Regions from separate parts of the Photobacterium sp. Alg240-V54 genome, predicted to be linked through region 2. Evidence: predicted binding sites of a transcription regulator. Region 2 holds the regulator's gene; each other region holds the start of a gene.
The links. The regulator PurR, encoded in region 2, represses purine synthesis genes. The targets are predictions, from matches to a motif close to TNANGNAAACGTTTNCNTNA.
Positions count from the first base shown of each region.

Region 1 (4,456 bases), on a different contig from region 2:
CATTTCAGCAGTTTCACCACCAATTAATGCACAGCCAGATTGAATACACCCTTCACCAATACCAGCAACAACACTTGCTGCAGTATCAATATCAAGTTTACCTGTTGCGTAATAATCTAGGAAAAATAAAGGTTCAGCACCTTGTACAATCAGATCGTTAACACACATTGCAACCAAATCAATACCAATAGTATCGTGTTGTTTCAGATCCATCGCTAGGCGAAGTTTGGTGCCAACACCATCAGTACCAGAGACTAAAACTGGCTCTTTGTATTTGGTAGGAAGTGCGCATAAAGCACCAAAACCACCAATGCCACCCATAACTTCAGGGCGGTGAGTGCGCTTAACCACGCCTTTAATACGGTCAACTAATGCATTACCAGCATCAATATCAACACCAGCATCTTTGTAACTAAGAGAAGAGTTTTTGTTGCTCACAGATGATCCCTCAAACGTATTAAAGTAAAAAACCAGCGTATGATAACAGCAGTCATTACATTAGAGCAAACGTTTGCGTTAATTTGTTGCGCGATTAAATTTCAGTCAATTAAACATTTGATACTATCGGCAATCGATTGGCATGGTATATAATAATGCGATTTTTTATTTTTTATAATTTAGTTCCCAGGAGTCAAGATGAAAGTCGTTGAGGTGAAACACCCACTGGTTAAACATAAGATCGGTCTTATGCGTGAAGGTGATATCAGCACTAAGCGTTTTCGTGAATTGGCAACCGAAGTTGGTAGCCTATTAACGTATGAAGCGACTTCAGACTTCGAAACAGAAAAAGTGATGATCGAAGGCTGGAATGGTCCAGTTGAGATTGATCAGCTAAAGGGTAAAAAAGTGACGGTAGTACCTATTCTTCGTGCTGGTTTAGGCATGATGGATGGTGTATTAGAGCATATGCCAAGTGCACGTATTAGTGTTGTTGGTATCTACCGTGATGAAGAAACGTTAGAGCCAGTACCATACTTTAATAAATTAGCGTCACATATCGATGAGCGTATTGCATTGGTTGTTGATCCTATGTTAGCAACTGGCGGTTCAATGATCGCAACGCTTGATTTATTAAAAGAGCATGGTTGTACACAATTTAAAGTGTTGGTACTTGTTGCAGCCCCTGAAGGTATTGCAGCATTAGAAAAAGCCCATCCTGATGTAGAGCTATACACAGCAGCTATTGACGAGAAGCTAAACGACAAGGGCTATATTGTTCCTGGTCTTGGTGATGCGGGCGATAAGATTTTCGGTACTAAATAATTATTCTATTGTTTATCACTGATATAAAAAACCGGACTAAGTGAGTCCGGTTTTTTTTAACTATTGATTGTGATTGGCAATGAATTGTCGTGATAATTACAAATGCTCTGTATCTTCAATTTGAGCATTATCAACCACATTGTTTTCACCTAAATCTTGCGGCAGAATAAGATTTAGTAAGATCGCAACAATGCCACATAAACTGATACCTTGTAAGCTAAACTCACCAATACCAAATGCCATACCACCAATACCAAACACCAAGGTTACTGCAACGATCACTAGATTGCGGGCTTTATGTAAATCAACTTGATTTTTGATAAGCGTATTTAAGCCAACAGTAGCAATCGAACCAAATAATAAAATCATAATGCCGCCCATCACAGGTACGGGAATGGTTTGTAATACTGCGCCAAGTTTACCCACAAAAGCCAATACGATAGCGGTAACGGCTGCCCAAGTCATGATCACCGGATTAAATGCTTTGGTTAGCATTACCGCTCCAGTTACTTCTGAGTAAGTCGTATTCGGTGGTGCGCCAATAAGTGATGCTGCCATGGTGGCAATGCCATCGCCTGCCATGGTGCGGTGTAGTCCTGGCTTTTTAAGGTAATCTTTACCTGTCACATTTGAAATCGCTAAAATATCGCCAACATGTTCGACCGCTGGCGCAATCGCAACCGGGATCATAAATAACACCGCATTGATATTGAACTCGGGTAGAGTAAAGTTTGGTACTGCAAGCCAGCTTGCTTGGATGACAGGTGTAAAATCAATAACCCCAAAACCAAGGCTAGTAATGTAGCCAGCACTAATGCCACCGACGATTGGGATTAATTTCAAAATGCCTTTCGCGAACACACTTAAAATAATGGTTACGCTAAGAGAAACAGCAGAGATCCATAACGCGGTATCGTGAGCAATCAATTGAACATCGCCACCACCAGTTTTACCGACCGCCATATTAACTGCGGCAGGCGCTAGCCCTAAACCGATAACCATGATCACTGGGCCAACGACAACTGGCGGCAAGAGACGATGAATAAAACCAACCCCACGTACTTTAATAATGCCACCCATGATCACATAGACCACACCCGCCATCATTAGGCCACCCATGGTGCTAGCAACCCCCCATGTTTGAATGCCATACATCATTGGAGCAATAAAAGCGAAAGATGAGGCAAGAAAAATAGGAACAGAACGTTTAGTTACGACCTGAAATAAAAGAGTGCCAGCACCTGCGCCAAATAAAGCAACATTGGGATCTAAACCGGTGAGTAATGGCACCAGCACCAATGCACCAAAGGCGACAAATAGCATTTGCGCACCTTGAAGAACCTGCATCATGATATGTATTCCTAAGTAAAAAAATCGCGCAATCCTAGCATGTAAGCAAACGGTAGCCTATATGAATAAAAGTTAAAATATACTTATGATCGTTTAAATTTAGAACGAGTGGCGCTTTATTTGCATGACAATAGTCATCTCGCAGTCAAAAATGTGAGTGATAAAATTATATTGTCGAAATTGTCGAATGAAATTTACAAACTGTGCGCTATGATACGGCACCAATGATAAAACCTGTTGTCTGTCTTACTAGGTCTATTTTTTGAATTAACCATGAGTCTTACTATGTTGCGATTTGCATTATTATTTTTAGCGGTATTGGCATTGCCAGTACGCGCTGCGACGGTAAATGATCTTTATCAAACCCAGGTTGCTTTGATTGGAAGCGATCAACAAGCTGATCAAGCCGCGCGCGAGCAAGGGCTGGCGAATGTGTTGGTCAAAATATCAGGCAATACTGATATTCTTAACAACCCAGCAATTAAAGCGGCAATTACGAACAGTGGTCGTTATATAAGCCAATTTGGTTACAGCCAAGTTGATGGCCAACGTGCACTTGATCTAAGCTTTGATAAAAATCAGATCAAGCAATTATTGATGCAGTCAAAAGCCAGTATTTGGAAAGATCAACGTCCTAATATTTTAGTGTGGATGGTTGATAGTGATGACCAGCAACGTAATATTTTGTGGGATCAATCAACTAACGCATTAGTTAATGATACTAAACAAGCAGCAGATAGCCGTGGGTTGCCATTAACATTTCCGGTTGGTGATATAACAGATGCAACGGCAGTTAATGTGTCAGATCTGTGGGGTAACTTTATTGATCCAATCGCCGCGGCCAGTCATCGTTATCATGCCAATGGCTTGTTATTGGTTAAAGCACAGCAACAACCGGATGGTACGGTAAGCCTAAATTGGCAATTTTATCCCCAGCAACCAAGTAAAATTGCAACAGCAGACACGCAACCTATAGCGGGTACTGCATCTGGTACATTGGCACAAACATCGACGCAGATGATCAATAAAGTCACGGATTATTTAGCCAATAAATATGCCGTGGTATTAGGTGGTGTTGCTGGTGGTAAGGTTAATATTGAAGTTGATAATATTCAATCGACAGAAGACTTTTTTGCCCTAGAGAAAATGCTGAATAACTTAACCACCGTGGGCAGTGCTAATGCGATGCGAATTAAAGGTAATAGTGTTATTTTTCAATTGAATCTTCAAGGTTCAGAGCAGGCATTCCGTCAAGAGATCAGCCATGACAACCAAGTGAGTCAGGCTCAATCAGGGGTAGCTTTTGCGGCTGATTCGGTACCAACGCCAGCAGTGGCACCGACAAGTGCGACAACGACAGCATCAGCGGTTCCTGCAACAACATCATCAGTGACACCATTAACAGTATCGCCACAAAATGTTTATGATTGGAATAGTTAATTTCATTCTAATCTAAACTGAATAGATAGCGCTGATAAGTGAAAAAAGGCTTGAGTACTTATGTACACAGGCCTTTTTTATAGCGATGAAAATGAGTAAAGATTAGCCGTTATAACGGGCATGCTCTTCACGTTCAAGCTGTGATAAGCGTTTCAATTTAATTCCCAATTCTTTGGCGCGTAAACGGGAAAAGAGAATATTACTGATAAAGCAAAATGTTACCAGTATAAGCTCTATTGCTGCGAGGCTGCGTTCACCCTCGTTAATCGTTATAAGGGTTGCGGCATGGATAAAATAAAACATTAAAATAAAGTTTGCCCATGCATGGGTATAAGGTTTAGCGGCGACCATACCGGCAAGGGGCAATAATAGTGGTGCTATCCATACCAGAGCAATAACAGCG
Region 1 is NZ_UNRL01000003.1:571,649-576,104, reverse strand. It holds gene purM (phosphoribosylformylglycinamidine cyclo-ligase) at 1-438, opposite strand, end outside; gene upp (uracil phosphoribosyltransferase) at 637-1,263, shown strand; gene G6R09_RS11660 (uracil-xanthine permease family protein) at 1,360-2,613, opposite strand; partial or broken gene G6R09_RS11655 (DUF2066 domain-containing protein) at 2,962-4,053, shown strand; gene G6R09_RS11650 (DUF2069 domain-containing protein) at 4,156-4,456, opposite strand, start outside.
Region 1: the regulator PurR is predicted to act here: its motif matches at 2,655-2,674, upstream of G6R09_RS11660 (uracil-xanthine permease family protein).

Region 2 (4,456 bases):
GACTGAGTGACAGCGTTCTGCGAGTTTCATGCCGTTAGCATCAACACAGAAGGCACAGTTATTGAGTTGTGATACACGAACGCAAACCAATGAACGTATCACGGCATCAAGTGGGGATTTTTTACGATCAAGGTAACCAAAGAACACCGCCACTAACCAGAAGAGTACCGGCTTACGTCCCCATAACTTAGCAGGATTGAGTACTTTTCCAAAATGGCGTTCTTGTAACCACAGTAAAGGTTTTACCCATAATGAGAATGTATTTTTGGTTAATATACGCAAGGAATGTCCTTATAAAAAGTAAGTCACAACGACTCTTAACTACCAAGACCAGAAAAAGTGACATTGTATTTCATTTAATAAGAAAAAATTTGTTTATTATTGCAATTGGTTGAAATTGCAGCAACAAATACAACCTTGAGAGGCAGCAAAAAGAATGTGGTGGGCACAATGATATGCAAACGTTGATGAATGGTGAGTAATCATTATCGAACGTTAAAAATACGTTTAAGACGCCAGAAGAGAACTGATAAATGAATAAAATATAAAACAAAAAAATTACGTTTTATTTAATATTTATATCATCTATTAGTCGATATATTTAAATAAATGATATTAAGCTATTATTTTTAATTTACATTCTATCGAGGGATGCTTTAAATAGCGTGTTAATACCAAAGTAGAATAAATTAAAGAGGCACTGGGCCTCTTTATTCTTAAGCGTCACTTAGCCAGTTGACGAATATATTTATTATAGTTTTGCTAGCAGTTCATTGCGTCTGCTTTCTGGTATTACTGACCAGTGTTGGCCATGTATAGCACCTTCAAGTGCCCATAACAATTCTATACTTAACGACGTTTCTTGTGTTTTTTGTAACGCCTTATAAGCTTCGAGTGCGCCAATGTCATGCAGTTGTTTGATAGTTTTAATACCTACTTTTTTGAGCATTCGTTCATTTGAAAGCCGTAAGTTGGGTAAGTCTTTAATTCTATCTGGTGTACAGCAGTCTTTGGCTTTTTTATCAGCTTGTGCTGCCTCAAGAGAATATTTTGCCTGCTCGACAATTTTCTCTGGGTGTTGCCACCATTCATCAAGAATAGCGTAATGTTTTGTAATGACAGGGAAACCACGTTTTTTATAAATATATGGTTCTAAACCCGCTTGTTTAAATTCCTCTTCTGTTTTCGCGTTTGCACGTAGGTGGAGTTTATTATTTACCACAAGAGCAAACATTGCTTCTCCTGCGAAAATACCAAAACCGCCAAACATAGAACGCGATTTTACATTACCTAAATGGTCTAATAGTTTTAATGAATCTTTTAATATTGGTTTGTCCATACTTCTACTCGGTGAATAAATGAGTGTCACCTAACATTAAAGTAGTTGTCGTTTTACTTTTATTAATAAAGTTATTTACATCACAAACGAACTACTTTAAATCATTCATGTATTACTCTATAAATAGACTTATCAATAGCGAAGTTTTATTTATAGTTTGTAAGTCTTTTGCTTACTATTATATGTATTTACATGAATCATTATATTCTATCTTTTAACAAGTGAAGTTTGAATATTGATGAAAGCTGATGAATATGTGATATCGCTCATATTTCTTGGTAAGAAACAACGTTTTAATAGCGTTTAGAGGCAGGGGAATTATATTGATAGGAAAAAAAAGCCAATATAATTATTGGCTTGATAAATAGATAACGCTATTAGCGTAGATCTTTAACAGATTTTCGTTCAACGATAGCAGGGGCCATTTCAAAAATTTGAGGTTCGTGATCTTTGTCTTTCATTCGTGCCATCAAAATTTTAATTGCTGTTTTACCTAAGCGACGTTTTGGCTGGTGGATAGTCGTTAGTGGCGGCGCAAAGTAGGGCGCAAGATCAATGTTGTCATAACCAATGATAGAAATGTCATTCGGTACGCGTAGTCCCGCTTGTTCAAAGGTACTAATCAGTGCCATCGCCATAATGTCATTAAAACAAAAAATAGCGGTTGGGCGATCAGTCATCGCAATATATTTCTCAGCAGCTTCGACAGCAGAATCACACTCAAAATCGCCTTCAAGGATCCAGTCTTGGTTAACCTCTAAATTTGCTTCTGTCATCGCTTTATTGAAGCCTTTTAAGCGCTCACGACAGGTCGATTTATCATTGTGGCCAGATAGACAACCGATACGGGTATGACCATGTTCGATAAAATATTTAGTCGCAATATAGCCACCTTGTTCGGCATTATCTTGAATTTTATCAGTATGTGGGCTTTCTGGGCCCCAATCCATGACTACCATAGGTAAATCTTTTTGGCGCTCAAGTAGATCCAATAACTTCTGATCGAGATCTGAACACATTACTAATAAGCCATCGACACGTTTTTCTGCCAACATGCGTAAGTAATCGCGTTGCTTAGAAAGGTTGCCTTCGGTATTACATAAGATCAGAGTGTAACCTTCACGGTAACAATACTCTTCAACACCATGCACAACTTCAGCAAAAAATGGGTTGGTTGATTTAGTCACCAGCATACCGATGGTACGAGTCGTGTTACATTTTAAACTGCGTGCCACTGCGCTTGGTGCGTAGTTAAGATCTTCAACGGCAGCAAGAACTTTTTTCTGCGTTGCTTCTGCGACAAAGCGCGTTTTATTGATCACGTGTGAGACTGTTGTCGTTGAAACACCAGCCATACGTGCAACATCTTTAATGGTTGCCATATTTATTCTTCTAATAATGAGCGCTAGAAATGATTCTAGCCAATGGTGTGGTACCAAATTGAGTAATCACTGAGAGATATAAAATCCATCTTATTGCGTTAGTCGTCTCGTTAATTATTCAATTTGGCACCGATTATGTATCTGTTACATACTTAAATAGTATCCAACAACAAAATCCGCATCTATTTTGCGGCTTTATAATTATTACATATTTTTCAAGTGTAATCGCTTGCGTTCACATTTTACTGAGTGTTTCGCGTAGTGCAACGATTCTATTGTTTTGGATTAAAATATTTGATGCTATCAACAAAAAAACGTAAATTTCAGCAAATTTATCGTAGTGTTACTGAAATTTACTTGATGGACTCATCATGTGTGGTTAGTTAACATGCTGATAATAGATAAGGGTAATCATGGATAGGATGGCGGTGAACAGAAACTTGCCAACCATAGACAGTATTAATCACTGCCGGATTTAATGCTTGCCATGGTGTGCCATCGGCTTGAATTTTTCCATGTTGAATAATTACCATCCGCTGAGCATATTGGGCCGCTAAATTAAGATCATGTAATACCACGATCACCGCTGCACCTTGAGCTGCCATCGTTTGTGCCATTTGTAGCGTTTTATGTTGATGGGCTAAATCTAAGGCTGAAGTTGGCTCATCTAACATTAAAATGCATTTATCATCGGCTTGGCTTAATTGGGTTAATACTCGTGCAAAATGGATCCGTTGTTTTTCACCACCAGATAAGGTGGGATACAACCGCTGAGCAAGCTCAAGCACATCGGTATTAGCCATTGTTTGGTTAGTGATGTGATTGATTTCTTGGCGAGATAAACACAATGGCATAGTGCCAAGTTCTACCACTTCTTTACAGGTAAAGCTAAAAGAGAGTGAACTGTGCTGCGGTAGAATGCCTAAATGACGCGCCAGTTCTGCGCGTTGCCAATCATTGATATCACGATTGAAAAATGCCACATCGCCACTTTCAGGTGAAATCTCACCACATAAGATTTTAAGCAAGGTGCTTTTACCCGCGCCATTAGGGCCTAATAGCGCAGTAACTTGACCTGCTTTAATATCAATACTGAAATTATCTAATAACACTTTATTGGCTAATGTGAGCTGTAAGTTACGTGCTGTAATCGCCGTCGAGTGTGAGAGTGTCGCCGTCATGCGATTCTGCCTTTTTGCTTATTAAGTAGATAGATAAAAAATGGAGCGCCTAAAATAGCGGTAATAATACCTACCGGAAGTTCTTGTGGTGCAAACGCACTACGGGCGATCATATCTGCGACGAGTAGTATTAAAGCGCCTAAAATAGCCGATATTGGCAACAATGTCTTATGGTTAGGGCCTGAAATCATGCGCCCTAAATGCGGAATAACCAGACCAATAAAACCAATTGGGCCGGTAATCGCAACGGTGATCCCAACTCCTGCGGCACACACAATAATTAAACTGCGTTTAAGGTGTTGAACATCAACCCCCATATGACGGGCTTCGGCTTCACCTAATAAAAACGCATTAAGTGCATTTGCTTGACGGTAACAATAATAATAAATCACGATAAGGCTTATAAAAGCTAACCCAATACCAGACCATGTAGCCCCAGCAAGTGAGCCCATAGACCATAAAGAGAAATCACGTAGGGCTTGGTCATCAGCAATGTAATTTAATAACCCCAGTCCTGCGCCAGATATTGCACCAATCGCAACCCCTGCAAGCAG
Region 2 is NZ_UNRL01000004.1:148,529-152,984, forward strand. It holds gene G6R09_RS12430 (carboxymuconolactone decarboxylase family protein) at 1-282, opposite strand, end outside; gene G6R09_RS12435 (TfoX/Sxy family DNA transformation protein) at 752-1,339, opposite strand; gene purR (HTH-type transcriptional repressor PurR) at 1,717-2,721, opposite strand; gene G6R09_RS12445 (heme ABC transporter ATP-binding protein) at 3,105-3,902, opposite strand; gene G6R09_RS12450 (iron ABC transporter permease) at 3,899-4,456, opposite strand, start outside.

Region 3 (4,456 bases), 210 kb from region 2:
AAGTGAAAAAAGCAGCCTTTGATTCCTTATCAACATTCTTACTGACGTATTTGAATAAAATTTCATCGCACCAACGATAATTTCCAACAGGGAACAATAGTGTAATTTACATCACTTAGTTGTTTCAAAATAAACACAAAAATGATTATTCACAGCAGTAAACAATTCATAACCAATTGTATTTTATGACTAAAGAAAAACAAAACTACTGGAAATACAACTAAAAATCGAAATAATTAAAACTTTAAACTGACATTTTGGAATAAATGGAATACAACTGGACAGGTTTTATTCATCAACTATCAATTATTGTTAAATGAGGAAGTTATCTGATTAAGTTTGACATTAACAGCAACAAATAAAACCATTTACAAGCGTATTGATACTATTTATTCGGTCGTTTTTTATACTAAAATGCCTAGTTTTTAGATCATGATCACATGTTATTACGACTTAATATCACTTTTTTGTCTTTGCTTTGATCTAATACCACCTGCAAGATCAAAGAATGGATCGATATTGAATAAACACAGCAATTCGATTAAGCAACGATATAAGGTTAGCCAACCACAGGCACAAATAGATTGCACTGATAGATGCGTAACGCTAACAAATATACAAAGTACGATGACTTAACTAAGTGGGGATCTTTATTTCGATACGAGGAACGGCAATAAAATACAGGGAGGAATAACAAATGAAATGGTGGAACGAATGCTACTAGCAAAAGAGTAAAAATAGGGAGCTACATAAAAGTAACTCCCTACCCTACTAACGCAAAGCCCATAGGCAATATTCCAGAATAAGGTGAGATGCGATTATTCATCACTCGAATAGTATCTGAAAAGTTAAGCTCCTTATCATGATCTAGTTTTATTGGGGTTACATCAGCTAACATACAGAGGCTTGAGTTACCGTCAGTTTCTATAATAATAAACCGCGCATAATCATTAGCCGTTTTTAAAATAACCACCTCACCCCAATCAGGATCAACTCCTGCTTGTGGAGCAAAAAACCAACTTCTTAACATCAATGGTTTTTGAAACCTATATGCAGCAACTGCATTTAAAGCTAGCTCAGATTTTCGTACTTCTGATAATGGTAAATCAACCATACCTTCTTTAAATGTTTGGTAAGCCGCGACATCTGCCACAGTGAAGATTTGATTTGAAATAGATTTTGCTTCAACGGTTAATTGCTTTGCTGGTATAGCCACGCAAAACAATAATTCATTACCAAGTTCTAACATTAATGTATTTCTCTTAGTATCAAATTGCCAATACCAAGAATTATTCGGTGTTAACATCACGTCCTCTCTAGCTTGCTATGTGTCTAGATTATAGACAAAATTTTACGTCACCGATGGTAAATTAAAAGAGGAAAATTTTAGAAAATACATTAATGCTAAATCTGTATTTTTGTGAGATTTTTAATTTTTAGATATAAAAAAGCCAAATTGAAAATAATAATCAATTTGGCTTAATCAATAAAATAAACTGAACGTTACATCATGCTGGTATATTAAAGACCATTCACAATATCTTTAACTAGCCGAGGACCATGATAAATAAATCCAGTATAAACTTGAACTAATTGAGCACCGGCATGAATCTTTTCACGTGCAGCCATTGCTGAATCGATACCGCCTACACCAATAATCGGTAGTGCGCCATTTAAAGCAATTGCCATTTTACGAATAACATCAGTACTCTTGTTTTGTAATGGACGACCGCTTAAGCCTCCCATCTCATCACAATGATCCATACCTTCTACCATGGTACGATCTAGCGTAGTATTAGTACCAATAACACCATCAATCTTATTGCGAATAAGTGATTCGCATACTTGAACAATTTCTTGATCATCAAGATCTGGGGCGATCTTAAGTGCGAGTGGAACATATTTGCCATGTTTTTCGGCAAGCTCTGCTTGTTTTTGCTTTAATTGTGCTAACAAGTCGTCTAATGCTTCACCATATTGTAGTGAGCGTAATCCCGGTGTATTTGGTGATGAGATATTTACCGCAATATAACCAGCATACTGATAGACTTTTTCCATACAGATTAAATAGTCTTCAGCACCCTTTTCAATTGGTGTGTCTTTATTTTTACCGATATTAATACCAATAACGCCGTCATAGGTAGACTTCTTCACGTTCTCAACTAAGTTATCAACCCCAAGGTTATTAAAACCAAAACGGTTAATAATGCCCTCTGCTGGAATTAAACGAAATAAACGTGGCTTATCATTTCCTGACTGAGGACGTGGTGTTACGGTACCAACTTCAACAAAGCCAAATCCCATTGCGCCAAATGCATCAATGCATTCGCCATTTTTATCAAGGCCAGCAGCCAGACCAACAGGATTTTTAAACGTAATGCCCATCACTTCAACAGGACGTTCTGGTACGTGTTGACGATAGAAGAGATCAAGTGGAGTACCAGTAAAGCGAGAAAAGTTTTGAATAGCGAGGTCGTGTGCTTTTTCTGCATCCAACTGGAAAATAGCGGATCGTGCGATGCGATATAACATTATAACTCCATTAAAAATCCCGTATAAACGGGGTGGTATTATTCACAGTTATAGTGCTAAATACAATCCCTATTAGTTTGATTATTATCAATAAAACAGAGGCTTATATTTTATATCAATATTTACAATGAGTTATAATTCGCTCTTGTTTAAAATAAACGCCACAAAAAGCAAACGTTTTCGTTAACACATATCAAAATCGACACCACCTAACAAATCACATACACTTAGCTTACTATTGTTAACCATTTAGCAACTACCACATAGGCATTTACACTCAGCTACGAGACTGAGAATGAAGGTTTAATAGGGTCAACTCTCTTAGTGCAACAGCAAATTTAGCAAATTCATGCACCGTTCCTATTTTAAATTCTGTTAATACACTCTCCCAACGTTGAATAGCAATAGGATGATCATCAACCCATTGACTTACACAATCTTGTGGTTGAGCCGCCACATATTGAATAACAGATACCGTTAGTTGTCGCTGCTGCCAATCAAGTTCTTCTCTAAATGATGCTCTTGCTAATGCTTGCCAATGATTTTCTACTGGCTGATTATTTATTTGTTTCAAAAACCAATGAAGTGATAAATCGACCCCAACCAAAAAATACACTTGAGCAATATGACTCAGCGTCTGTTGCTGCTGATCGGCTATTTGACCAATATCGAGCGCACAATATAGACTGGGTAAACGCACAATATTATCAGCCAATGTTTGAGGTACACCGACATTAATTAATTGCTGAGCTTGGTGTTGATGTTCTTTCACTTCATCAGTGACAAGGTAACGTTCTATGTTTTCTCGTAAATCAATAATATAAGGCTTATAAAAGTCAATCTGCTGCTCTATCGTTAATTTTCGATCCTGGTTACGTAACAACCACCGTGTTATTCGACGTAACATTCGCCGACACTGAAACAACATATCATATTGGGTATCCGTCGTTAGTTGATTATCTAATTGCCTAATAGCTATATATAAATCAGGAAAATGAAAAATTTCACGGCCAACAACGTAGGCTGATGCAATATCAACGACTGATGATCCAGTTTCTTCTTGTAATCGTGTAACGAAATTACACCCCATTTCATTTGACATCTGATTTGCCAACGCGGTTGCAATAATTTCTTTGGTTAACGGATGATGGATCATCTGTTGCTGGTATTTTTTTAATGCTGATGGAAAATAGGCCATTAACTGATTACGATGAAAAGCATCATTGGCAATATCGTCATTTTCTAATTGTTGTTTAAGGATCATCTTTCCGTATGCCACCAGCACTGATAATTCAGGTCGAGTAAGGCCTATTGCTGCTTTTTCTCTTTCAATCAAGGTTTCATCATCAGGTAGATACTCAAGACAACGATCTAACTTCCCTATCCGTTCTAAGTGATGAATAAACCTAATTTGTTCTTTAAGTAATGCTGTTTGTTGATATTGTGTCACTGAAATGGATTCACTTTGGCAATAAGCATCAGCCAATACTTGCTGACTCACATCTGCTTCCATTCGATCTAACAACACGTTACGTTGCTTATAAGTCAAATTACCTTCTTCAACGAGGCTATTGAGCAAAATTTTAATGTTTACTTCATTATCAGAACAATCAACACCACCGACATTATCAATAAAATCACAATTAACCCGTCCACCTTGGGTGGCATATTCAATCCGTCCTAATTGAGTTAAGCCTAAATTCCCACCTTCACCGACAATCTTTGCTTTTAGTTGGTGGCCATTAATACGCAACCCATCATTAGCACGATCGCCAACATCAGCATTTGATTCCGACATGGCTTTTACATAAGTTCCAATACCGCCATTCCACACCAAATCAACATCCAATTGTAATATCAATTGAATCAATTCATTTGGTGTGCAGCTGTGCTTTTTCGTTTGCAGTCTTTGTTTGATTTCTGG
Region 3 is NZ_UNRL01000004.1:360,719-365,174, reverse strand. It holds gene G6R09_RS13365 (cell division protein ZapC) at 764-1,306, opposite strand; gene pyrD (quinone-dependent dihydroorotate dehydrogenase) at 1,522-2,532, opposite strand; gene G6R09_RS13355 (NAD-glutamate dehydrogenase) at 2,810-4,456, opposite strand, start outside.
Region 3: the regulator PurR is predicted to act here: its motif matches at 2,699-2,718, upstream of pyrD (quinone-dependent dihydroorotate dehydrogenase).